DNA from 2 places in the Clostridium sediminicola genome. Region 2 is predicted to be linked to the other one. Evidence: a T-box and tRNA genes for the amino acid it is inferred to sense, from the RefSeq annotation. Region 2 holds a T-box; the other holds one or more tRNA genes.
What was found. The T-box of region 2 lies ahead of metG (methionine--tRNA ligase). A T-box ahead of a tRNA ligase gene usually reads a tRNA of that ligase, here a tRNA-Met.
Positions count from the first base shown of each region.

Region 1 (11,878 bases), on a different contig from region 2:
TTAGATATTATATACTAAAACTCAAAAAAATAACTCTAAAGCTATTATACTCTTTAAAGTTATTTATAAAGTTTATCTCTAGTATAAATCATATACTTTTGATACTATAACCGTCATGTCATCTTTTGCATAGCCACCACTAAGTTTTTTAGCATTTTCAAGTATACCTTCTGCTAATTCTTTAGGTTTATTTATATTACTATATTTAATGTAATCAAGAACCCAATCATATTTTCCTGTGTGAGTACTATCATAGTCTAATATCCCATCACTCACCATAACAATAATATCTCCATTATTGATATTAGTTGAATATGCATCAATATCTGGTGTATCTAAAACACCTATTGGTAGCGTATTGGATGTTATTACCTTTACTTCTTTTCCTGTTTTTATAAAACTTGCAACAGCTCCTACTTTCATAAAATCTAGCTCCCCAGTATATAAATTAATATTCATCAAATCAACTGTTGAAAACTTTTCATCTTCAGAAAATTTCAAAGTCATAACTGAATTGACCATATTCAAGGCACTATTTTCATTAAACCCTGATTTAATCATAGTCTTCATTAAATCTATTGTTGCCTTACTTTCTTGATTAGCTTCAATACCTGATCCCATACCATCACTTATTACATTAATATACGAATCATCTTGTAATTTACCATAACAATAACTATCACCATTAAACTTATTTCCTTTTTTGCATTCAGCAGTAGCATAAGTAGACACATAATATTTAGGTGTTTCTTCGAAAACAACTCTACAAAGATTAGTATTCTTATCTATATCACATCCATCATTTCTAATACACATAGATGTTTTCAACACTTGATTGAGCAAAGGAACTATTTTTTTCACACATAATTGCACTCCACAGCATGCTGGCAGTGTAGCGTATATAACCACTCTTTCATTTTTATCATTTATGCAGTATATATCTTTGAATTTAATTCCTTTGTTTTCTAGAAGTTTTCTAACTTTTTTTTCAGTATCAAAATCCATTTTTACATCATCATTAAAATCATCTGTAAGTTCTTTGATAGATGAAGACATTCTTTTTATATGACTAGATAATAGATTCCTTGATTCGCTTACCTTTTTACGACTCATTTCACTTATAATATGGTTATTAACTATTTCCTCGGTGTTACTCATTATCAAGGTTCTTTTTATACATTTACGCTCTATTTCATGAGGTATAACACCTTTCCTTCCTTCCTCATAGTTTTCTATTAATTCCCCAAATGCGGCATAGGTAATATAGTTTTCTCTTTTCCAACATATTGAACTCATATCGCAATTACTACAAACTCTATCTGCTAATTTTTCCACAAGAGCATTACCTTTATTTTTCATAGCCAATTTATCATTTTCTGCTAGATTAAACAAAACTTCTGAAACATTCTCTAATATATTTGAATAATCAAAAAGTCTATTAGTTAACTGTGTTTTCATTTTATCTATATAATCTTTATTTAAATACCGTTGCTTTTTCTCCCAATCCAGTTCTAAAATAAATTTATTATATACCTTCCCTGGTAAAACGAAAAATATAATACACGGTATAATTACTTCAAGTAAATTAAATTCAATGCTTAAATTCGCATATAATTTTAATATTAAAAAAATCATTAAACTACTAGTACCACTTATCCATTTTCCACTATCTCTAAATAAACCTGCGATTAACCCACAAGTTCCAAATACACTTATGTATATTAGAATATTATTTGAAGACATACCTATTATTGCTCCTAATGCAATTCCTGAAGCTGCTCCTGTTGTACTGCCATTTACATATGCCATAATTAATATAAATAAAAAACCCAATAAATTTTTCAATGATAATCCATAGAAATCAAGTCCCCATGTTCCTGAAATTATTAAAGAGACTAATATCGCCATACTTAATATCTCTTCACTATTATACAAATGTTTAGTTTTAATATTTCTGAAACATATTATTGATTTACCTATCATAAAATATAATGGAAAGATACAGGTCATTTGTAAAAAAGCATTAAAGAATGCTATATTTATTGATAACCCACTAATAAAAATTTCACTTAAAATCATTTCTATAAATACTACGCCAAGAATAATTGCCAACTTTGTTTCTCTTTTAAATTTCCCAATTAAGTATGCTAGAATAACTATAGTTGATAATACAATAAAATACTCATATATATTACTAACTTTATCAATTAAGAACATATAAGCAAAAAAACTTCCTAGTGCACATGGTAATAATAAATCTTCTTCTTTATAAAAGGTCATGACTATCACAAATGCAATCCCAAAAGGTGCTATAGTTTGATCTACATTCAATAACAATACTCTGCTAACAAAAAAAGAAATACTGAAATATAAGGCTATATTTAAGAGCTTCGAATTTTCTAATTTGCTTTTACTTTTATTTCTTTTCTTCCTCACTCTATTATAAGTTGATACTTCAACTCCATATTGCACAATAAACACCTCCAAAGATTTGATTGACAGTTTAAATTATAACAAAGTTAACTGGAATTTATTGTCAATTAATCGTGCTCTAAAAAAAAAATCGTAAGACATGAGGTGTTAGAAATTTTTAAATTATTACTTTTAACGATTTTCTTTTCAGTTTTTCTTTTTATAAAAAAATATCCTTAATCACTTCAAAACTCTTGTATTTGTTTTTATCTAATGATAATTTTTATATTTTTAAGAATATAAATTATTAACATATATATATTTTTATTATAGATTTTGTCATACGATTTTTGTCATAGCAATTCAATTTGACATTTTACTTAAAAATGAAAGACACAATTGAAATAAAAGACGAACTAAAACAGTGACAAGTGACAAGTTAATGATGATTTTCTTTGAAAAAATCTTTAACTAAGCCTATATCATTTTTGATGATGGAATAAAGATCTTTTGCTACGCAAAAGGATTTTTTATATCTTTTGTTTTATTAAAAGCTTTCGTTTACGAAAGGTATCCACAACTTGCCACTTGTAACTTGTCACTATAAATTTCAAACTTGTTTCTCAATCTATAATTAATGTGCATTATAAATCACTTTAAAACTAAAATATATAAAAAAAAAGCGGCAAAGCCGATTGGCTATGGAACCTTAGGTTCCCTTCGACGACGCTATCGCATCTGAGCACCCTCCTAAAAGAAGCGGGAAATACTTCCCCTGCACCCCTTCATTTTTTATTGCATAGAAAAGTATAAATTTTATACTTTTCTATACAATAAAAAAAAGCACTTATAAATTATAAGTGCTTTCTATATATGGTAGCGGAAATAGGACTTGAACCTACGACCCACCGGGTATGAACCGATTGCTCTAGCCAGCTGAGCTATTCCGCCTCATTACATAAATATTAGATTTTTGGTTGCGGAGACAGGACTTGAACCTGTGACCTTCGGGTTATGAGCCCGACGAGCTACCAACTGCTCCACCCCGCGTTATTATATATTTAAGAATTCACAACTTGCAACACAAATAGTTTTCTTGGTATTAATGAAACTATTCAGCTTTTCAATAAGCATCAAAAAACTAATGGTTGCGGGAGCAGGACTTGAACCTGCGACCTTCGGGTTATGAGCCCGACGAGCTACCAACTGCTCCATCCCGCGTTATTGGTGCCGAAGACCGGAATCGAACCGGTACGGTGTGTTAGCACCGCAGGATTTTAAGTCCTGTGCGTCTGCCAGTTCCGCCACTTCGGCATTTGGTAGCGGAAATAGGACTTGAACCTACGACCCACCGGGTATGAACCGATTGCTCTAGCCAGCTGAGCTATTCCGCCTTAATGCATGATATTAGTTTTTTTGGTTGCGGAGACAGGACTTGAACCTGTGACCTTCGGGTTATGAGCCCGACGAGCTACCAACTGCTCCACCCCGCGTTATTGGTGCCGAAGACCGGAATCGAACCGGTACGATGTGTTAGCATCGCAGGATTTTAAGTCCTGTGCGTCTGCCAGTTCCGCCACTTCGGCATTTCTTTTTCGTCTCCGTTTGGCGACATAGACTATTATATATTAATCATTTTTCATTGTCAACACTTTTTTTTATTTTATTTTTATTTCTTTTATTTATTAAAGTTATACAGTCTATAAACACGCACTATAACTGCCTTAAGGTAAAATAAAAAAGGAACGAAAGTTCCTTTTTATCTTGTTATCCTTTTTTGGAATATTTGCCACTTTTACCATTTTGGTGCTTTTTCAAGTCTTGCGCTCTTTCTTCACTATCTTTTAAAAACTTTGATAGAGCGTCTTCAAAATTTTCTTTTACTTTTTTTTCTCTGTTTTTGTTCCAGTCAATTTCTTCTGGTCTAACAGATTTCTTTTTTGGGTTCGCTTGCTTAATTGATAAACTAATTCGTCCACCATCATCTACAGAGATAACTTTTACTTTAACTTTGTCTTGCTCTTTTAAATGTTCTTTTATATCTTTTACATATGTATCAGAAACTTCAGATATATGAACAAGACCAGTTTTCCCCTCCACTTCTACGAATGCTCCAAATTTAGTAATGTTAACTACTGTACCTTCTAAAATGCTTCCTAATATTAAGGCCATGTTAATAAAATTCCTCCTCATTGTATATAAAAAATTATTGCGAACTTATTATTGGTTTTGTTGCTCTTCATCAACTACAACTGTTTCTCCTTCTTTAATAAACCCTAGCCTTTCTCTTGCTAATTTTTCAACATATCTAAAAGTGTTGGACATTTTTATTTGATCAAGCAAATTTTTATTTTCATCTTCAACTTTTTCTAATTCCATTGAATAATTAGCTAAAACTGCTTTTTTCTTATTCATTACAATCTCTTGATGAATAAAAGTGTAACCTAAATAGATAAAAATTGCAGCTAATATTAAATTTTTCAATTTTGATTTCGATTTAGATTTATTTTTCATCTCAATACTCCTAAAATATATTATATCTATATTTTAGATGTCTTTTAATATATATTCAAGAATTATTTCTATTTTTCTTGATAATATTGTAATAAAATAGCTCTAGAGGGTATATTATTATGTTAAATAATATTCTAATTAATTTTAGGATAAAATTCAACAATTTATTTTCAAATTTTATAAAGTAATTACTAAAAAGCTTGATATACAAAAATATTCCTAAAAAAATCAAGAGATATACATACAATAAAGCATAAGCATATCCATTATATAATAAAAAGATAAAATCAAGCAAACCAACTAAAATCCAAAATAATATATCTTCAATGAATGTAAGATATCTATTTGGGTTTTCAAAACCTCTGATTATCCTATATATATCAAATAAAATCCCGGTTATTAATCCAGTTGTCAGACTAAAAAATAAAACATTTAGTTGAGTATCTAATTCCATAATCATAATTTACTCACCTAAATAATCTTGCGATTATACTTTCCTTATCACTTTTACTTTGAGTTGTAGAATAAATAATGCTATTTACCTGTCCTAGAATAATCACATCACCATATTGAACATCAAGTTTATTCATTTTCAAACCTTCGCCTTTTATAGTTAACTTCCCAAGCTTTGTATCAAGTTGTATAATGTTTTCATCAAAGGATATTACTTCTACCACTCCTGAAAGGACTAATTTATTCCTATTTTCTAAAGATAAATTACTTTTATTTATATCAACTATTTCTTTTTTTGCTTCCATGGTCACCCCTCCTACTTGTAAATATTTATATGCTATAATTGCAGTTTTTATTACTATGGATAACTAACTAAAACTACAAATCATTACAAGTCTACAAGGTATTCAATTACTCTGTGAAGGGGTTAACTATTAGTACACAGTTATGGTTGATTTTCTTCTGAATCAATAATTATCTCATACATATTCTTAGCATCAGCCTTATTGACATGACTAGCAATATTTAAGACTTTTGCTTTAAGTTCGCTTTTAGCAAACCTAATTTCTATTATATCATTTTCTTTCACTTCTGTACTGGCTTTTGCATTTTTTCCATTAATTGACACTCTACCACTTACACATGCTTCTTTTGCAATTGTTCTTCTTTTAATAATTCTAGATATCTTCAAAAATTTATCTAATCTCATACTATCCTCCTATAAAGTAGAAAAACCGTATCTCAGCTCTTTTTTAAAGAAACTATAAATACCTTCCTACGCAATATAAAACAAAAAACCCAGTATCCTGGGCTTTTATTATTTGTTAACTCTTTCTTTGAATTCTTTACCTGCTTTAAATACAGGAGCTATAGATGCTGGAATTGTTATTACTTCTTTAGTTCTAGGATTTCTTCCTTGTCTTTCAGCTCTTTCACGAGTTTCGAAAGTACCGAATCCAACTAATTGTACTTTATCTCCACCTTCTAACGCTTCTTCTACGCTTTCTATAAATGCTTTTAAAGCCATTTCTGCATCCTTTTTTGTTAACCCACTCTTATCAGCCATTTTTGCTACTAAATCAGATTTATTCACTTTTGTTACCTCCTTAAAATAATCGTAAAGATATAAGTTTTATTCTTTTTTTTATTTAAAAATCCTTCTTTTTGAAGAAATTTTTTCAAAATTTTAATATTTATTCTTTTTTGCTTCTTCCCAAAGTTTATCCATTTCTTCCAAATTCATTTCTTCTAATTTTTTCCCAGTCTTTAAAGCTGATTCTTCTATGTATTGAAATCTTGAAATAAACTTTTCTATAGTATAATTTAATGCAAACTCGGGGTCAATGTCAAGAAATCTTGCCACATTTACCAAAGTAAATATTAAATCTCCTATTTCTTCTTGTATTTTTGCCTTATTTTGGGATTTATATACCTTTTTGACTTCTTCATATTCTTCAATTATTTTATCAAATGCATAAGATACATCATCCCAATCGAATCCAACTTTAGCAGCTTTCTTTTGAACTTTTTCAGCCCTTATTAAACCTGGCAAATTTTGGGGAACTCTTTTTAGTTCCTCTGTATAGGAATTAATATCTTTTTCAACTTTTTTAATCTTCTCCCAGTTCACTAATACATCATCTGAATCTTTCACTTTAGTGTTTCCAAAAACATGTGGGTGTCTGATGGTTAATTTATTACTTATTCCTTCAATAACATCATTTACACTAAAATATCCTTCATCCTTACCTATCTGTGAATGAAATACCACTTGTAGGAGTACATCGCCTAATTCTTCAATTATTCCATCAACATCTTTATTATCTATAGCTTCAAGAACTTCATAACATTCTTCTATAAAACATCTTTTAATAGATTCATGGGTTTGTTCTCTATCCCAAGGACAGCCATCTTCTCCCCTGAGTTTTTCCATAATATTTAGCAAATCATAAAAATCCCTAGTATTATCTAAATCTTTTGGAATATAAACCGATGTCAAATAATCAATATCTTCTTGTCTATCAAGTTCATAAAGATAAATTTTTCTTATACTTTCAAGCCCCTTTACTCCAGCCGCTCTAACAAAATAAATTTCTGTGTCATCCTTGTAATACTCGCATAATTTAAGCTTAACTTCAGAAGCGATAAATTTATCATATACCTGTGTTATAACAGTGTCAACTCTTTTATCATAAATTTGATTATTTATATCAAATGCATCGATAATTTTTAATCCACCAATAGGATCAATCTGCAAACTTTCTATCATTGCATCTATAAAACTTACAGCGGGTAAAATCTCAAAATCAACGTTCTTTTCCTTGCAAAGTTTTAGTAATAAATTCACTGACTTTTCTGCTACTAACGGATGTCCCGGTACAGCATATACAATGTTTCCGGATTTTTCATGCTGCTTTATTAAATCATTTGCAATTTCACTGTAAACGTAATCAAAATCATCTGATTTCTCATATAAAAAATCGTAACTTTTATAATTCACTCCATTTTCTTTTAGCTCTTTTACGTTTGGGTGTATTTCCGTTCTAAAAAAAATATTTTCGTTATTTTTCAATAGTTTTAATGTTCCTATTGTCAATGCGTCGATATTCCCAGGGCCTAAACCTACAATTTTAATCATGCTTTTCCCTCACAATCATGAAGTTTTCTTACAAAGCTTTTTTCCTAGCCTTTTCTTAGCTTTGCTATAGTCAAAAACTCCAAATATTAATATAAATAATCCATATACTATTATACCTGTAAATACTGCCAGTACACAAGCTGATGAATTACTCATTGTTAGATTATACAACTTTGTATAGGTAAAGACAACCATAACCGACATTAAAATTGCTGCATATGCTGGCTTTATTAAAATTTCATAAAAATTAATTTTAATATTTAATTTTCTTCTTATCAAAAACATATTTAAACTAAACGAAGTAAAATAAGCTACCATTGTACTAATAACTGCACCAAAAATATTTATTTCTGGTCTAGGAATTAATATAGATGCCAAAATTATTTTTACTACACAACCTATTAATAGATTTATTATCGGCATTATCTTTGATGTTGTAGCTTGTAATATTACTGTAGTAGACTGAGTCAAAATAATAAATGGAATAGCCAAAGAAGCATATTTTAAAATATCATGTCCTCCAGCTTGACCTCTAAAAATAAGTACCATTATGGGTTTTGATAATATGTAAAGTCCACACATTGCTGGTAAAGCTATTAAAACCGAAAGCTTAAGTGCATTTGTAATGTTGTATTTTACTTTTTTAAAATCCCCCCGTGAGTATGCCGCTGAGATTATAGGAATCAAAGAAGCACATAAAGCCACTGATAGAGTCAAAGGGACATTTGATAATACAGAAGCTTTTCCTGTTAATTGGCCATATAATACTGTTGCTGATTTTAGGGAATACCCCGCTTTTAATAATTTTTGTGGGACTATTATTGAGTCAATCAAATTCATTATTGTTCCAACTGCTCCACCTAAAGAGATTGGTATAGCAAGCTTTAGAAGAGTATTCATTACTTTTGGATCATATCCTACTTTTTTTACTTTGAATTCTTTCCTTATTTTTATGTATTTACTAAATAAAAACATAGTTCCAAGAATACCACCAGCTGCCGCTCCTAAAGTAGCTCCTCCTGCTGCATATTCTACACCTTTTGGGAGCAATAGTATTGCTAACCCTATCCCTATAACAACACGTCCAATTTGCTCTAAAATCTGTGAAATAGCAGTAGGTGTCATGTTCTGCAATCCTTGAAAGAACCCTCTAAATACACCCATAATGGATATAAATATAGGAGCTATTCCTAATGCTATTAAAGAGTAATATGCTTTTATATCCCATTTAAATATGTTTATTAAGTTTTTGGAAAAAATAATCATAAATGAGCTCGTACCAATACCTATTAAAAACATTAATAATAAAGCTTCTTTAAAAACTCTAAGCGTACCTACTTCATCATTGTCTGCAATTCTTTCAGATATTATTTTTGACATTGCTAAAGGGATACCTGATGATAGCGCAATATAAAACATATACATAGGATATGCCATTTGATAATACCCTATTCCCTCATCACCTACTAAAATTGTAAGAGGTATCCTAAAAAAAATTCCGATAAATCTGGCAAAAACTCCTGCCATCCCTAGTATTAACGTACCTTTAAATAAAGATTGTCTTTTCAATTTCATCCCTCCGCGTTTTATCTATATATGGTATTTTGTCTATAGCATTTATATTAAATTTAGAGGGGTTTTATTACAAAAATAAATGGCAGTAACCCGCCATTTATTGTTCCATTTGCTTTCCTAGAAAAGAAGCTGCTGTTTCAGCCATTTTTTCTTCCATTTCACCAAACTTAACTTTATCTTCTGTTGATACTATCATAACTGCTCCAATAGCATCTCCTTCAGCAATAATTGGTGAAAAAACTTGAGATGAATATTTGCCTTCGAACTCTTCATCGTCAATTATTGGGACGAATTTATTTGAACCTTCCCCCATATTTACAGTCTGTCTTTCTTCCATAATCTTTTCTAATTCTGCACTTATTTTTTTGTCTACATATTCTTTCTTTGGTGCTCCACTAGCTGAAATGATACTGTCTTTGTCCGCTATTAAAATTATGTTCCCAATTGTTGAATGTAGAGATTCTGAATACTCTTTTGAGAAATCACTCAATTCTCCAATTGGTGAATATTTCTTAAGTATAACGCCTCCTTCTCTATCAGTGAATATTTCTAGAGGATCTCCTTCTCTTATTCTTAGAGTCCTTCTTATTTCTTTAGGTATTACTACTCTTCCTAGGTCGTCTATCCTTCTAACAATACCTGTGGCTTTCATCTAGAATTTACCTCCTTAATTATTAAAAATCTATTTCGATATTATTATCCGTACAAATATGAAATTTTATACACATTTGTATAGCATTAATTTTTATACTAAAAAAATGATGCCTTCAAGGATCTTATTTTACTTTTAAGAATCCCTGTAAGGCATCATTATTTAGATAAGTTTATCTTCATATTTTTTTATATTCGCATTTTCTTTTAATTCTTCTAAAGCAACATTAACAGCTTCATTTTGCTTTGCAATTAAAAGTTCATATTCTATATATTCTTTAGCTTCTTCAAAGGCTTTAGCTGGCTTTTCTTTTCTACTAGTGCATTGAATAAGATGATATCCAAATTGAGTTTTAACAGGATCAGATATTTCTCCTTCTTTTAACACTAATGCTCCATTCATAAAGTCAGCATCGAAACTAGTAGTATTTGCAGGAACTTCTCCTAATTCTCCACCATTATCTTTTGTTCCATCAGTTCCATATTCTTTAGCCATATCAGCGAATGTAGCTCCATCATCCAATTTTTTCTTAACTTCTTTTGCCTCATCTTCAGTTGCTACTAAAATGTGTGATAAAGCTAACATTGTAGGATCTTCATTATCTGCTGGATATTTATCTTTATATTTATCATATTGATTTTTAACTTCTTCTTCACTTACCTTAACATCCTTAAGAATATCTTCTTGTAATTTTTTGAATATTATTGTCTTTTCAAAATAATTTTTTAATATTTCTTCACTTGCACCCTGTGCTTTTAAATCTTCTAAATATTTAGCTTCGTCATCATATTGACTTTTGATTGCCTCTATTTGCTGGTTTACACCTTCACTAATTTCTTCATCTGTAGGCATCAATTCTCTTTTTTCAGTCTCTGCAACAAGAATTTTTTCTAAAATCATATTTTCTAAAACTCTTGATTTTTGACTTTTCAAATATTCCATAGCTTCTTTATTATCTTTATAGTTTTCACCGTATTGCTCTTTCGTTTTTTCAATAATAGCTCCAACTTCATAATCACTATCCAAATCTTTTCTAGTTATTTCTTCGTCATTAACTTTAGCTATGACTGTTTTATCTATAGCCGCTTGTGTTTTTTCTATAGAAGCACAACCTGCTGTAGTCACCACTAACGTACCTAATAGACAGGCTGCAACTATTTTTTTTATATTCTTCAATTTACTTTCCTCCGTTTTCAGTTTTTTATGCATAAACTAATTCTACCACAAAATTATTTTGTTTCAATAAGTGATTTTAAATGTTCAAAGAATTCTTTCAAAATATTAACTAAAAATTCTTTTTTTACTTCTTTCAATTCAAAATTAATAATAGGTTTATCACCTAAACTGAAAACTATATAATTACTGTATTCTTGGAGTATGCCATTTATAAATTCTCCACTAAAGTGATTATTGTTTTCAAATTTTATGATTACTTCATTATTTTTTTCTTTTACCTCTTCGATACCTAAAGAATTCGCTATACTTCTTAACAAAGCTATTTTCATAAGATTATCAACAGAATCTGGAATATCTGAAAATCTATCTTCTAATTCTTCTTGAATATCCATCAAACTTTCTTCTGAATCAATAGACGCAATTCTTTTATACACTTCTATTTTTTGCATTTCATCTGA
Region 1 covers NZ_BAABMF010000017.1:16,384-28,261, forward strand. Annotated here, with positions in the region: gene spoIIE (stage II sporulation protein E) at 79-2,472, opposite strand; tRNA gene ACQ3F0_RS20630 (tRNA-Met) at 3,287-3,363, opposite strand; tRNA gene ACQ3F0_RS20635 (tRNA-Met) at 3,387-3,462, opposite strand; tRNA gene ACQ3F0_RS20640 (tRNA-Met) at 3,558-3,633, opposite strand; tRNA gene ACQ3F0_RS20645 (tRNA-Leu) at 3,638-3,726, opposite strand; tRNA gene ACQ3F0_RS20650 (tRNA-Met) at 3,730-3,806, opposite strand; tRNA gene ACQ3F0_RS20655 (tRNA-Met) at 3,830-3,905, opposite strand; tRNA gene ACQ3F0_RS20660 (tRNA-Leu) at 3,910-3,998, opposite strand; gene ACQ3F0_RS20665 (S1 domain-containing RNA-binding protein) at 4,180-4,584, opposite strand; gene ACQ3F0_RS20670 (FtsB family cell division protein) at 4,633-4,926, opposite strand; gene yabQ (spore cortex biosynthesis protein YabQ) at 4,982-5,386, opposite strand; gene yabP (sporulation protein YabP) at 5,394-5,684, opposite strand; gene ACQ3F0_RS20685 (RNA-binding S4 domain-containing protein) at 5,825-6,088, opposite strand; gene ACQ3F0_RS20690 (HU family DNA-binding protein) at 6,197-6,472, opposite strand; gene yabN (bifunctional methyltransferase/pyrophosphohydrolase YabN) at 6,566-8,017, opposite strand; gene ACQ3F0_RS20700 (putative polysaccharide biosynthesis protein) at 8,033-9,586, opposite strand; gene spoVT (stage V sporulation protein T) at 9,690-10,244, opposite strand; gene ACQ3F0_RS20710 (peptidylprolyl isomerase) at 10,407-11,420, opposite strand; gene mfd (transcription-repair coupling factor) at 11,474-11,878, opposite strand, start outside.
Region 1: it encodes a tRNA-Met, which carries the amino acid that the T-box ahead of metG (methionine--tRNA ligase) is inferred to sense. The anticodon was not compared.

Region 2 (11,878 bases):
AGTTTATAGTTTTTCCATCCACCTGTACTTGTACACTTTTAGCTTTTATAATACTAATAGTGCCTCCATCAACTACTGTACTTTTCAGACTTGGTTCTATTTTGTCCTTGGGCCCCAAAATAATATCATTCCCTGCAAGAATACTTGCAACCTCACTTCTATATGTCTCAACATTTGTTTCTTTTCCGTCAATTACTATTCTGATTTCTTTCTCCATATTTCTGATGCTAATGAATATACTTGCAACCACAAGTACACTTAATAAAAATGTCAATAGGCCCGTTGAAAAGTATTTTTTCAACCTGAAATTCCAATTAATACACATATACAACCCCCTTGACTAAACAATGCCACTCATTATAACTTATTTAACTCAACTAGTCAAATTAAGCATTAATTCGTAGATATTGGCAGCCTGTTTTGTGAGTATATATTAATGTATCATATACATAGAGAGAGTATACTACACACCATATACATATGATACAAATTTAAGCTTTTATGCATTAGTCTATAAAAAATCTATTATAAAACTTAATAAACATTAAACTGGAATCTTTATACTATATATTCTTTCAGCATTTTCTTTTGAAGCTTTTTCTATTTCCTCATATGAAACTTCTCTTAACTCTGCTATTTGATGAATAATATTAGAAATGTAATCAGATCTATTTCTTTTACCTCTATGCGGAACTGGTGCCATGTAAGGACAATCCGTTTCAACTAAAATTCTATTTAATGGAATATCCTTTGCTACATTTTTTAATTTTTTAGCATTTTTAAACGTAACTACCCCTGTAAACCCTATATAATAACCTTCTTTAATACACTCTTTTGCAAATTCAACACTTCCAGAAAAACTATGTATTATTCCATTAACTTTTGGATAATCTTTTATAATATTCAGCACATCTTCATGAGCTTCTCTATCGTGTATTACTACAGGTAAATTTAATTCTTGCGCTAACTCCATATGTTTTCTCATTACCTCAATTTGGGTTTCCTTTGGAGGATTATCCTCCCAATAATAATCAAGACCAATTTCTCCGATAGCTTTTACCTTACTGTGAAGTGCCATATTCTTTATTTCGTCATAAACATCATCATTAAATTCATTTGCGCATTCAGGATGTATACCTACTGCTGCGTAGAAAAAATCATATTTCTTTGCTAATTCTAAAGAATCAACTGCGCCTTTATAGGATGAACCACAATTTACTACTGCAATAACATCATTTTCCCGAAGTTCCCTAATAACTTCATTTCTATCATCATTAAATTTTTCATCATCATAATGAGCATGTGAATCGAAAATCATATTTTCCTCCTGCTACCTTTACTTTTTAAAATTTATCCTCATTATACCATCTTTTAGCTGTTTATCAAAATATTTAACTCAATAATCGTTTTTCATATTGTTACAAGTTATTTAAACTATATACATTTTTACTAAATATATGCCAATAAAGAAGAAATAAAGCCCATTAAACATCCTAGAACCGCTCCTAACCATGTAATAGCATTTAATTCCTTACTAGCAATTTCTAATATGATTTTTTCTGCATATGATACTTCAAAAGAATTTATCTTATTTTCCACTATATTTCTTATTTCTAGAGCTTCTATAAAATCAGATGCATTATTTTCTACAAATTTGTCATATACATTTTGTACAAAATTTGAAGTACTATCAGATATATTTTTTCCACTCCATTTAGATATATCAGTAATTGTCATAGCTTCAACTCTATTAATAAATTCTGTAACAAATCCTTCAACTCTATTTTCAAATTCTTTATTATCAGATATATTAGTTATAAACGATTGTATCATTGTATCTATAATTGAGTTTATACAAACATTATTCTCATCTAGTATCTTTTGTAATGAGTCATAGCCATTAACTTTTTCTTCAATACTTTCACCCAACTTACACAACGTATCTTCAGTTAACAACTTTTCTCCGAAAATGGAAGATAAGTACTCACTACTAGACTTTATTTTTTCTATTGATAAATTTCTTGTCATATCTAATAAATTATTTTTAAGTATTTCATCAATAAATTTATTTATAACTAATACAATTTCTACTTGATTATCTTCATTCTCAAGGTGATCATTAATAGCACCTATAACTTTTTCATAAATCGAATCTGCAGTTATAAACATTGCAACCATTGGATTTAAATTAGTACTTACCATACTTGCAATAGAATTTTTTATTTTATCTTTAATGTCATCTTTTTCAATGAACTTCTTAATAAATACTGAAATTTCTTCTCTACGGTTATATAAATAAACTTTAAAGGAACCTACAACCCCTGCTGGAACAATTTCTTCTAAAGATTTCTCATTTTTAGTTAATTGGACTATCTTTGTTTCAATAATACTAGCTAGTTGACTTCTAAATCCTTGTGAATTTTTATACTGAACACATTTTGCTAAAATATTTGCTTTTGTATTTTTATAATATGAACTTTCTAACAATTCTTTCGGATTTTTTTGAAGCTCTTTTGATATATAAGTTTGTAAAATATTTCTTAGTTCTATTTTAAACTTATTTCCTTTTATTGTTGTTAAAATCGCCTCATTAATTTTGTTATTAATATATTTTTGGCTACATTCATATTTAGAGCCAAATAAAGCTCTTAACTCATGACCTATAGTAGATCCTTTTATTTCTAAATCACTAATCTTACTACTCACCCATTTTTTTAATTTACAATTCATTTCATTAGAACAAAGTGACTGAACTAATGTTTCACTAGTTAGTAAATGATCCCCTATTGCATCTGCTACACTTTTAGCTATTCTATTTTTTTCTTTTGGTATCAATCCTGGAGTGAAGGGGATTTTAACCCCAAATATTCTTTTTTCAGTATGTGGTTTAAATAGCATTTTTATTGCTAACCAGTTAGTAATATATCCAATAATTGCTCCTATCATTGATGTAAATAAAATTTTCATTGTATCCTTCTCCTTTAACTATACACAACTTTTAACAAAAATAATTTTACTACAAAACATTAAAAAATTAAATAAATTTAAATATTAATTTTACATTATAAAAACAGCTCCTAAAATATATATTCAGAAGCTGTTTCTCAATTGGATATTTTCCGATAGAAAATATCCATCAACTCTTAATTCTTAATCATTTACTACCTTACAATAGATCCAGTTGGAAGTTTTCCAGGATCTACAGCAAATAATTTATCCTTATCATCAGAAGCAGCTAATATCATACCTTGTGATAACTCACCTCTTAATTTAACAGGTTTTAGATTAGCAACTATAACAACATATTTGCCTACTAATTCTTCAGGTTTATAATATTGTGCTATACCAGAAACTACTTGCCTTGTTTCTGGTCCGAATTCTAATTTTAATTTTAGTAATTTCTTAGCCTTCTTAACTGGTTCACATTCTAAGACTTTCGCAACTCTTAAATCAATTTTCTCAAAATCTTCTATAGTTATTTCAGGTTTAATTGGCTCAATAGTCGCAACCTCATTAGCCTTTATTTGTGCTTCTCTTATCTTCTCTAGTTCCTCTAATTTTTTATCAATATCAATTCTAGGGAAAATTGGTTCTCCTTTTCCTAACTTGACTCCTGCTTTTGTACCATCAAATGAAGCAATGCTATCCCAGCTAGTAAGTTCAACTTTTAATTGTTCACCCATTTTCTTACTTGTATCAGGTAAGAAAGCTGAAACCATCACTGAAACTATTCTTAAACTTTCTAATAAATTGTAAAGAACTGTTCCTAGTCGTTCTTTTTTAGATTCATCCTTAGCAAGTACCCAAGGCATTGTTTCATCTATATATTTATTACTTCTTCTAACTAAAGTCCAAATTTCATCTAATGCTTCTGGAAGTTTTAGCTCATCCATTCTTTTTTCTACTTTAATTGGCGCTTCTAATGCAAGTTTTATAAGTTCATCATCAATAGGCTCTTTTGCAATAGGAGCTTGAATTTCTCCATCAAAGTATTTATTAAGCATAGCAATTGTCCTATTTAATAAATTACCTAAATCATTTGCTAAGTCAGCATTTGTCTTTTTGATGAATATTTCATTATTGAATAATCCATCTTGACCAAAAGGAATTTCATGCAACAAATAGTATCTTACTGCGTCAACACCGAAATTCTCAACAAGTACAACAGGGTCAACAACATTTCCTTTTGATTTTGACATTTTACCACCATCTACAAGTAACCAACCGTGACCAAATACTTGTTTTGGTAACTCCAACCCTAATGCCATTAACATTATAGGCCAATATATTGTGTGGAATCTCAAAATATCTTTTCCAACCAAATGAACATCACAAGGCCAATATTTTTGATATAATTCATTATTATCTTGATCATAACCTAGAGCAGTTATATAGTTTGATAGCGCGTCTACCCAAACATAAATAACATGTTTTTCATCAAAACTTACTGGAATTCCCCAGTCAAAAGTAGTTCTTGATACACATAAATCTTGAAGGCCAGGTCTTAAAAAATTGTTTAACATTTCATTTTTTCTTGATTCAGGTTGAATGAAATCTGGGTGTTCTTCAATATATTTTATCAATCTATCAGCATATTTTGACATCTTAAAAAAGTATGCTTCTTCCCTTGCTGTTTCAACTGGTCTACCACAATCTGGACACTTTCCGTCAACTAATTGAGTTTCTGTCCAAAAAGATTCACAAGGAGTACAATATCTTCCTTCATATTGATCTTTATATATATCTCCTTGGTCATATAACTGTTTAAATATTCTTTGAACAGTTTTCACATGATAGTCATCTGTTGTTCTTATAAACTTATCATAATCAATATTCATTATTTTCCAAAGATCTTTTATACCTGCAACAATATTGTCAATATACTCAATAGGCGCTACCCCATTTTCCTCAGCAATTCTTTGTAATTTTTGACCATGCTCATCTGTACCAGTTAAGAAAAATGTATCATAACCAGTCAGTTTTTTAAATCTTGCAATAGCATCCGCAGCAACAGTTGTGTAAGTATTTCCTATATGAAGATTTGCAGATGGATAATATATTGGTGTAGTGATGTAATAATTCCCTTTACTCATGATTTCTCCTCCTTATTTTTAATAAATTATGCTCCAAACTCGCAATTACTAATGCACAATTCAAGCAATTTTATATACAAAAAAGTCCCTAAGTAATAATCTACTTAGAGACGTATAAACGTGGTACCACCCTAATTTATCTTTATCTCACAATAAAGACCTCAAAAGTGACTCCTCAATATGATTCCATCACTCTGCATTATAACGGTTGCATCCGAAAATCCCTACTTAATTTCGAGAAATTTGCTCCAAGGCCATGTTCATAAACTTCTGTGCTACTAGCTTTCACCTACCCTAGTTCTCTATAAACACTTTCATTTACTACTCTTCTCTTCAACGCAATAAAAATATAATATTCTTAATAAAATATTATGCTAAATCTCTCCCTATGTCAATATGATATCCCAAAATTAAATATTTATTCCACTTTTAATACATAATTAATGTGATATAATTTATTTCGTAATGATAAAGATAATAATATCAGGTTACAGTTGACAATTGACCGTTGACAGTTGACAGTAAAAGACACCTTTTCCTACGTAAAAGGCTTAACTTTAAGATTTTCTAAAAGAAAATCTCATTTACTGAAAACTGTACACTGTCAACTGTCAACTAAAAAAGGTGGTTTTGTCAATGAATGAGAAAATACTTTTAGTAGAAGATGAAGCTTCTATTAGAAAATTCACAAAAATAGTATTAGAAAAAGAAGGTTTCAGAGTTGTTACTGCAGAATCAGGTGAACAAGGTTTAGAGCTAGTAAATAAAGAAAATCCAATAATAGTACTTTTAGATATAATGCTACCGGGTATAACAGGCTTTGAAGTTTGCAAAAAAATACGTTCAAACTATACAGATATAGGGATTATAATGTTAACAGCAAGAGGCCAAGATAACGATAAAATATGTGGATTGAATAATGGTGCAGATGATTACGTTGTAAAACCTTTCAACCCATTAGAATTATCTGCCAGAATAAAATCTTTACTTAGAAGAATGAAATCAGAAACAATTGAAAATTTCATTAAATCAGGCCCTTTTAAATTAGACTTAGATAATCAAATTGCTTATAAGGATGAAATTGAATTAAGTTTGACACCAAAAGAATTTTTAATGTTAAAAATTCTTATGCAAAATAAAAATAAAGCTCTTAGTAGAAGTGAGTTACTAGATTTGGTATGGGGTTATAACTACTTCGGAGATACCAAGATAGTTGATGTTAATATTAGAAGAATCAGGAGCAAACTTGAAGAAATGCCTTCCAATCCTAGTTATGTAGAAACAGTTTGGGGAACGGGCTATAGATGGAAGGAGAATTAATTTGAAATCTATAAAAACCAAAATCGCTCTTAGTTACCTTGTGATAATTGTTATTACTGTATTGTTAGCGGAGATGAGTTTGATCTCTCTGTTAAGAAAATATTATTACTCTAATACAAAAGAAATTTTGCATAATGAAATAACTCTATCAGCAGATTTTTATAGAACTTATTTATCTTCACAAAGCCTAAAAGATAATATAGCAAAAGATGTTGATATATTTTGGAAAAATACAGAAGCAGAAGTGCAAATAATAGACACAGAAGGAAACGTTTTAATGGATTCAATTGGGTTTTTACCTAAATCACCTATTTCATCCACAGACTTTGTTTCAGCCTTATCTGATGAATTTGGTTATGATATTCACATGTCACAAGCAAAAAATGAAAACTTAATGAGTGTTGCTTATCCATTAAAATCTGGAGATTCAATAGTAGGTGTAATTAGGTTTATAACCTCATTAAAAAAAGTTGATGCTACCATAGAAAAAATTTCAGTATATCTATTTTTATTAGGTATATTATTAATTATAATCTCTACTATAGTTAGTCTTTTTATTGCAAATTCAATAACTAAGCCAATATCAGTTATAACTACAGGGGCTGAAAATTTAGCGCACGGTAATTTTGAAGACTCTATAGAAAAAATTTCTGAAGATGAATTAGGAAAATTAACAGATACCTTAAATTATATGTCAAAAGAAATCATAAAAAACGAGAAACTAAAAAATGATTTTATTGCTTCTGTTTCACATGAACTTCGTACTCCTTTAACCTCTATAAAAGGCTGGGCAGTCACTCTTGGATATATCGCTCCAGATAATTCAGATGAATTCAGTGAAGGTTTAAAAATTATTGAAGATGAAACTGATAGACTAAGTAAACTAGTTAACGAATTACTTGATTTTTCCAAATTAGCTTCTGGAAATATAACTTTAAATACAACACAGATTAATATAAATAATTTTTTAAAAGATATTGTAAAAAAAATTGCCCCTAGAAGCCAAAGTGAAGGAATTAAAATTTCATGTAATTTTTATAGTGATTTACCCACTGTAAATATTGATAAAGATAAGATTACCCAAGCTATAATGAATATTATAGATAACTCCTTTAAATTTACTCCTCAAGGTGGTTCAATCTGTTTAAATACAAAACTCTTAGATGAAAGTGTTGAAATAAGCATTGAGGATAATGGTTGTGGAATTCCAAGTGATGAATTACCTCACATTACAAAAAAATTTTTTAAAGGAAAGAACGCTAATTCAAAAAATGGTATTGGTTTATCAGTTTGTAAAGAAATTATTTCATTGCATAATGGTAGTATTAAAGTAAATAGTTCAGAAGGTATAGGTACAAAGGTAAAATTATACCTTCCTATACAAAAATAATAAATATAAATTTAATATTTTTGTAACCTATTCTTGTATTGAGATATTATAATTAGAATATAATAGTTTATGGAGGCACACTGATGAAACATTTTAAATTTATAACCTTATTTACAACAATAATTTTTTCTTTAATCATACTAACATCATGTAGTACTTCAAAAATATCATATACTGCTGAAATTAGTGCTCCGGAAAAAACTAATGTTCCAATTTTTGGGACATGGATTGTAGAAAAATATATTTTACCTACTGGTTTTTCTGATTCAAATATTAAAGTAGATACTCAAATTGGAAATAAATTTATTTTTGATGCAGATAAAGCAGTTGTAAATGAAAATATCTACTATAATTTAGATTATAAAATCAAGTCAATTTCTACTGAAGATTACTTTTTAAATAATTTTAAAACAAACCCTTCTACACTTAATATTAATGATAGTACTATTAATGTAATAACTTTAAGTAGCGACGATAGTTTCTTAGATAATTATGTGCTTTTAGAAGATGAATCCTTAGTTACTTCTAAAAACGGAATATTTTACTTTTTGAAAAGAATTGACTCATCAGAAGAATCTGACAACATAGATTTAATTCCTAAAGAAGGTGAAATTCAAGAAAAAGATGAAGTAAATGATAAAACTGAAATGCATTCTGATGATAACTCTTCAGTTAATGAAAAATCTGAAAATATCTATTCAGATATAATTGAGTCAGGTATGCTCCTATGTTTAAAGAGCTATAAACCAAAAGATTATAATATACCTTACTCGTTAACAGATTCAGTTACTGAGCCTAGTTATAGAACACTTTGGATAAGTTATAATGGTAAATACGTTTGTGAAGTTAATGAAGTTCCTTATATTCTTCTTCCAAGAAAAACAGGATTTTGGAGAATAGATACTGATAGAATAGTTGAAAAAAAATATGTTAAAGACTATCTTTATGCTTATCCTATTCAATCACAAGTTAGCAAATCAAAGGATGACGATATTATTCCTGAGAATGCAGAATTCAATGACTTGATAGATATAAATTTTATAGGTAATGACTACTTATCATTAAATATGAACAGTGCTATTTTCTTTAAAGAGTCTGATCAATCATATAGTTATCAATTAATGAGGGTTGTCCCTATAGATACTATAAATGGAATAAATATAACTCCTATACCAATCACTGAGATATTAGGTGAACCCGGTAAACAAGCTTTGAAGGATGGAGCTATTTCATTCCTAAATTCTGCAGACGAAGAAACAAAAAAATCTCTTGAGACCACACCCGAATATCTCAGTTTTGGAGTAGTAAGAGATGTTGGTAAATGGATTATTAAGGGTAGATTAAATTATGTTAATGAGGCTTCTAGAGGTAATTATGCAGATTTTACAATCCCAATAATACCATCAAAAGATTTAGTAGCCCATGATAATCTTTACCCATCATGGAATTTAATTAAAGAAAAAGTTCCTGAGGCTGTTGATGCTTATTCATCACCTTTAGAAAACTTTATAATTGTTTTAACTTCAAAAAATATTTTAACTTATTCAGTAGAAAACGGTGTAATTGCTTCAGAACCACTAATTGATTTTCCTTTACAAAAAGATGAAATTCCTATAATGTCTCAATGGGCTACAGGCAATTATGTTAATTCTTGGACTAAAGCAGCTACCACTAAAGAAAAATAACTCAAAGGATGGGATGACTTGAAAAATTCAATTAATATGACAAAATCAAAAATAGTTTCATGTTTATTACTTTCACTACTTATTCTTTTATTGTTATCAGGATGTACTGTTACTAACAATAATCAGTCTAAAAATAATAATGTTAATGAAAAAAACATCAACTCAACTGACAATACTCAAAACAATAGTAATAGTAAAAATGTACCTGAAAGTTCTGAAAATGAAGTTGATAATGAAGCTCCAGAAGATAAAACAGATAATAAAGACTCAACAGATAAACCAGCAGAAGCACCTGAGAATGAAAAAATTGCTTACTTAACATTTGATGATGGTCCCTCAAAAGAGGTTACTCCTGAAATCCTAAAAATACTTGATGATTACAATGTTAAAGCTACTTTCTTTGTAATGGGATTAAAAGCTGAAAGATATCCTGAATTAATTCTTGAAGAACATAATAAAGGTCATATTGTTGCTAATCATACTTATGGTCATAACGAAGAGTATTTGTATGCTAATACTGATAATTTTATGAATGATATTTATAAAGCGGAAGACGTATTAAAAAATATCATTCCAGGATATGATTATAAATTAATAAGATTCCCTCAAGGTGCTTTTCATAAAAAGAAAGCTGCTCATCGAGAAGCAGTTAGTCAAGCTGGTTATCACTACGTAGATTGGAATTGTATAAATGGCGATTACCTAGCAAGTACATTACCTACAGACCAAATTATAGAACAAGTAAAAGAAACTTATAGAAACCAGAAAAAACTAATAGTTTTGATGCATGATGCATCCCCAAAAACAACTACAGCTGAAGCTTTACCTGAGGTCATTGAGTTTTTAAGAGCTGAAGGATATACATTTAAAACTTTAGAAAAATTAACGAAATAATAATAAAGGAATATTGCACCTTACAAGGTTAATATTCCTTTATGTTTTAATAATGAATAATAATATTTGTATTAAATATTAAATATATACTTCAAATCATCTTCATTAAGCATACTTTCGAAATTTTCTTTATCTAAATCTAAATCAATTAGTTTATCTACAATGTCTTTCTTCTTTCGTTGAAGTTCGTAAATTCTTTCTTCGATAGTATCTTTTGTTATAAATTTAAGAACTTCCACTACTTTTTCCTGACCTATTCTATGCGCCCTATCAGATGCTTGGTCTTCAACTGCAGGGTTCCACCATGGATCATAATGTATTACTCTATCTGCTGAAGTTAAATTCAATCCTGTACCTCCAGCTTTTAGAGATATCAAGAAAATACTTGCTTCTCCATTATTAAATCTCTTTACTAGCTCTGTTCTTTTATAAATTTTCGTATTTCCATCCAAATAAAGCGTTTCTATTTCCTTAGCATTAAGTCTTTTCTCAATGCTTTTGAGAATTGTAGTAAACTGTGAAAATAATAGAACTCTACTTCCAGATGAGATACAATTTTGAATAACTTCATCTAAAGTCAACATTTTTCCATTATCAAAATTATAATTTTGAAGTAAAACCTTTGGGTCACAACATATTTGTCTTAATTTCGTTATCATAGCTAATATTTTCATATTACTTTCACCTAGACTATAATTCTTTATGTTATAAACTATTTCATCTTTTATCGCATTTTCATAAGCTTTGTATACTTTTTCTTGTTCGTCTGTCATTTGAATTAAAATCTTATGTTCAATTTTAGGAGGTAACTCTTTAACCACATTCTCTTTTAACCTTCTAAGAATAAAAGGACTTATAATTCTTTTTAGAATTGCTAGTACTTCCTTATTTTTATCATTTACTATTGGTGATTCAAATCTATCATAGAATTTTTTATAATCCATCAAATACCCTGGTATAACAAAATCAAAAATAGACCACAGTTCCTCAATTGAATTCTCAATAGGAGTCCCAGTTAAAGCTATCCTATGTTGTGAGTGTAATCTTTTAACACTTTTAGCATTCATAGATGAAGAATTTTTTATATTCTGCGCTTCATCTAATATACAAAAATTCCAATTATAACACTCATACAAATCAATATCTCTCTTAATTAATGGATAAGAAGTTATTATAATATTATAATTTTCAAGAATATTAAATTTTTCTTCCCTTTTTGCTCTAGCTCCATCCATTACTAAAACTTTCATTTTAGAATCAAATTTATCTATCTCATCCTTCCAATTATAAATTAATGAAGAAGGTGCAATTATCAAGCTAGGATTATCTTTATTTCCTTTAAATGATTTAATAAGGGATATAGTTTGAATTGTTTTTCCAAGTCCCATCTCATCCGCTAATATTCCCCCAAGCTTTAACTCACTTAAGTTAGCCATCCATTTTACACCTACCTTTTGATATTTCCTCAAAATGCTATTGAATGGCTCCTCTATAAC
Region 2 covers NZ_BAABMF010000002.1:385,674-397,551, forward strand. Annotated here, with positions in the region: gene ACQ3F0_RS05680 (resuscitation-promoting factor) at 1-325, opposite strand, end outside; gene ACQ3F0_RS05685 (TatD family hydrolase) at 545-1,318, opposite strand; gene ACQ3F0_RS05690 (DUF445 family protein) at 1,450-2,967, opposite strand; gene metG (methionine--tRNA ligase) at 3,162-5,093, opposite strand; T-box leader at 5,197-5,439, opposite strand; gene ACQ3F0_RS05700 (response regulator transcription factor) at 5,730-6,413, shown strand; gene ACQ3F0_RS05705 (sensor histidine kinase) at 6,415-7,803, shown strand; gene ACQ3F0_RS05710 (hypothetical protein) at 7,887-9,488, shown strand; gene ACQ3F0_RS05715 (polysaccharide deacetylase family protein) at 9,507-10,382, shown strand; gene ACQ3F0_RS05720 (DEAD/DEAH box helicase) at 10,454-11,878, opposite strand, start outside.